DNA from 2 places in the Gottschalkia purinilytica genome. Region 1 is predicted to be linked to the other one. Evidence: a T-box and tRNA genes for the amino acid it is inferred to sense, from the RefSeq annotation. Region 1 holds a T-box; the other holds one or more tRNA genes.
The links. A T-box is a leader RNA that pairs with one kind of tRNA and senses whether it is charged. The one in region 1 lies ahead of argS (arginine--tRNA ligase), so its partner is inferred to be a tRNA-Arg.
Positions count from the first base shown of each region.

Region 2: it encodes a tRNA-Arg, which carries the amino acid that the T-box ahead of argS (arginine--tRNA ligase) is inferred to sense. The anticodon was not compared.

Region 1 covers NZ_LGSS01000016.1:50,775-52,988, forward strand. Annotated here, with positions in the region: gene CLPU_RS13555 (endonuclease MutS2) at 1-177, shown strand, start outside; gene CLPU_RS13560 (2-thiouracil desulfurase family protein) at 200-655, shown strand; T-box leader at 701-922, shown strand; gene argS (arginine--tRNA ligase) at 1,041-2,214, shown strand, end outside.
Region 2 covers NZ_LGSS01000011.1:3,374-5,587, forward strand. Annotated here, with positions in the region: gene CLPU_RS11190 (DUF4352 domain-containing protein) at 1-292, opposite strand, end outside; gene CLPU_RS11195 (DUF4064 domain-containing protein) at 518-853, shown strand; gene CLPU_RS11200 (helix-turn-helix domain-containing protein) at 869-1,195, shown strand; tRNA gene CLPU_RS17270 (tRNA-Arg) at 1,295-1,377, shown strand; gene CLPU_RS17275 (hypothetical protein) at 1,547-1,693, opposite strand.

The sequences.
Region 1 (2,214 bases):
TTAGATGATGCATATATTGCAGGACTTAAAACTGTACAATTGATACATGGAAAAGGTACTGGGATACTAAGAGAAGGAATAGGACAACTTCTAAAAAAACATAAACATGTTAAATCATATAGACTAGGTAACTATAGAGAAGGAGGAACAGGAGTTACCATAGTAGAAATGAAATAACTAATGCAAGGAGAAAAATAAAATGTATTTAATAAGTGCATGCTTAGCAGGGGTTAATTGTAGATATAATGGAGATAATAATTTAAATGAAAAAATATTGAAGTTGGTTAAAGACAAAAAAGCTATTCTAGTTTGCCCTGAACAGTTAGGAGGACTTTCTACTCCTAGACCTCCTAGTGAGATGGTGAAAGATTCTGAAGGTCAAATAAAAATCTTAACCAACGAAGGAGAAGACGTAACTAAGTATTTTGTAAAAGGTGCAGAGGAAACCTTAAATATAGCTAAAATGATGGATATAAAAGTAGCTATATTAAAAGCAAGAAGTCCATCTTGTGGTTATGGCAAAATATATGATGGAACATTTAGTGGAAAGCTAAAAAATGGAGTTGGAGTTACATCTAGTCTTCTTTTAAAAAATGGAATAAAAATATATACAGAAGAGGATATAGAAAAAGAAAGCTCTATACTAGATTGTTGATAAAAAAATTTCAATATGATATAATAACGAATCGTTAAATATAAGTTAAATTCAATGAAGGGAAGAGTAAGATATACAATTGTTAAAGCGAGTCGGGAATGGTGTAAGCCTGATACACGTGTGTATCTGAAAAGAGACCTAGAGAAGCTATCTGAAAGTAAAAAGTAAGACTTGACGTATTCCTACGTTACAGGATAGAGTGGATATACATATATGCTATGTATATCAATTAGAGTGGCAACACGGGAAATTTATCTCGTCTCTTTCATAGAGACGAGATTTTTTATTGTACTTATTTTAGTTTTTTAGATAACTATATTAAAAGAAAAAATTATAAAAAAACAAAAAAAGATAATAGATAGTATAAAAGTAGGAGGTATATAAAATGATTGATTTTAAAAATGAAATCTCGATATTAATTAGTAGTGAGGTAGAGGGACTAAATGTAGAAGAAATAGAAAGTCTTATTGAAGTACCACCAAACTATGATTTAGGAGATTATGCACTACCATGTTTCAGATTTGCAAAGATATTTAGAAAGTCACCTAATATAATTGCAGAAGAATTAGCAGAAAACTTAAAAGGAAATAAATATTTTAGCAAGATTGAAAATGTAGGAGGATATATAAACTTCTTTGTAAATAAAGAGATTCTTGCAAAGACAGTATTAGAAGAGGTATTAAATCAAAAAGAAAAGTTTGGATCTAAAAATATTGGTGAAGGAAAGAATGTAGTTATAGACTATTCATCACCAAACATTGCTAAGCCATTTCATGTAGGACATTTACGTTCAACAGTTATAGGAAAGTCTTTATATAATATATATAATTTCTTAGGATACAATTCTATAGGTATAAATCACTTAGGTGACTGGGGAACACAATTTGGAAAAATGATATGTGCATATAAAAAATGGGGAAATAAAGAAGAAATAGAAAGAGAACCAATAAAGACACTTCAAGGCTTATATGTGAAGTTTCATGAAGAATGTGAAAAGGAACCGTCATTAGAAGATGAAGGAAGAATGTGGTTTAAAAAGTTAGAAGATGGAGATGAGGAAGCAAAAAAGATTTGGAAGTGGTTTGTTGAATTAAGTCTAGAAGAATTTGAGAGAATTTATAAATTATTAAAAGTTGACTTTGACTATTATACAGGTGAGAGTTTTTATGAAGATAAAATGGACAGAGTAGTTGATATGATAAAAGAAAAAAATATACTAAAAGAAAGTAAAGGCGCTTATATAGTTGATTTAGAAGACTATAATATGCCACCTTGTCTTATTATAAAAAGTGATGGAACTACAATATATGCTACAAGAGATATAACTGCTGCCATATACAGAAAAGACACATTCGATTTTGCAAAGGCAATCTATATTACAGACTATGCTCAAAACTTACATTTTGCACAATGGTTTAAGGTTATAGAATTAATGGGATATGATTGGGCTAAAAATTTAGAGCATGTTCCTTTTGGTAGAGTAAGTACTGAAGAAGGTAAATTACAGACTAGAAAAGGAAATGTAATCCTATTAGATGAATTATTAGAAAGAGCAATTG
Region 2 (2,214 bases), on a different contig from region 1:
TAATATCTAGATCCCCTTCGATTCCTACTAGAGTATTATAATTGTCATTATCATAGGCATAACATTGTATATAAGTCCCATCATCATCTTTTTCAGGTTCAAATAGTATCTTTGCATAGAAATCCACTTCATAATCTTTATATTTATCTGGAGAAGAATACATTTTAGAAAACTCTTGCTGAGTTTTAATTTGTCCCTTTGATTCAATTTTACCTCCAGATTCCTTAGCGTTAGAGCATCCTATAGTGAAAATCAAAAACATAGATATAAGAATTGCAATTATTTTTTTCATAAAGAAACCTCCTTTTATTTTTAGTAAATAAGTCCTAGACATTATATCATTATGTGTATAAAAAGGCTGTCGAAGAAAGGAGAAAATATTTTTTTAAAATTGAATTTATAAGTTTTGTATAGATGTTTAAGAAGAAAAAATAAATGCTTACTTTTTTATTTGTACAACTTTATATAAATATGTTAAATTAGGTATATAGAAAATATTAGCAAGGGAGGTATTATTGTGAAAAAAACAGTATTTACACTGGGACTAATAGGCGGAATAATAGCTATAATGATTTCTCTAGGCATGTTTATTTGGGGTGGAATACAACCTTCTAATTATGAATTTGGAAGACAAATAATGACAAGTGGAGCAATTTCTATTATATTTTCTGTTATGGGATTGGTATCTTCTATATTAGCAGAAAAAAACAACAAGTTATTTGGAATATTGCTAATACTTAGTGCAATTGGTGGATTGTTTACAACGCTATTCTTTTATGTAATACCAGCAATTTTATTTATTATAGCTGGAATATTAGCTCTTATTCCAGAAAAAAATAAGAATACTATATAGGGATATGGTGAGTGTATGGATTTAACTAAAGTTATCAGTGAAGCGGTAGAGAATGCTATCGTTCAAGAATTAGGAAGATTCAATGATAATATGTTGAATATAGCTAAAGCATTTGAAAAAGCTAATTATGAGTTAGAGGTCTATACAGTAAAAGAAGTAGCTTCAATCCTTAAAGTGAATACAAATAAAATATATGAATTAATAGATAAAGGATTACTCAAGGGACTAAAACTCGGAAACATGAAAGTAATAAGAGCAGATTTGATTGATTTTCTAAAGAAGTACAGTGGTATGGATTTAAGTGATCTTGATAATATAAAAGAGTTGAAATCAAATATATAGTTGGGGACAAAATGGGGACAATTTGTTTTTTAGTGTCCCTATTTTGTCTTTATTGATCCAAATGTCAAATCTATAAAATGTGATGTTTGCAATAGTTACACGAAATTAACATAAGTCTCAAAATAAGATTTCGCTGACTTCGAATCAGTTTGTCGGGGGTTCGAATCCCTCAGGGCGTGCCAAGTATAACTTTAAACTTTTGAAAATATCAGAATTAATATTATAAAAATCTAAATAATAAAAATATATGAAACTCGTGCAGTAGTTGTGCAATAGAAAAAACAATCAATAATCGCTAATGATATTATTTAATATTATTAGTAAATAAATGATTTATTTTTTCTGTGTCAACTACTTTTTTTGTTTTCCATAACATGAGTATATATTTATAGTTAAGTTAATATCACCATTACTTAAAAGTGATTTTCTGGTATTACAAGTAAAACATACTATTACTTTTCTAGCACTTTCTAACTTTGATACAATTCTATAAATCATATTACTATCCTTCGTTTCAATTTTTACTTTTTCATAAAAAATATTATTAATTTCAGTATGTTAAGTATAAGATATTAAATCACAATGCTTTATTAAAATGGATGTTTATTTTTTCTCCATTCTTTAGAATTGATTTAGGATAATATCGGTGTAAAACTTTGAATTATACATCTTAATCGAGTAATTCTTTATTTTTAATGAAGTAAAAAAATAAAACAATGATAAGATCATATGCAGTAAAAGTGAAGATATAATTAAAATAAAAAATATATATGATATACTAAATTTAAAGTTAAACAAACTTACATGAAGAGAGATAATGTAATGCAGAAAAAAGCAGTAGTAGTTTCTGTAGTAATAGAAGCTTGATGCGCAGGAAATATGCAAATATTGATATACAAGACATTTTGGAGATTAATTTGACTAATATATTAAAATAAAAAACATATCAGTAATTTCTGCGTGATTGATTACGTAAAAGAGATAAGTGGCTATATAAAAATCTATTAACTAAGATTTAA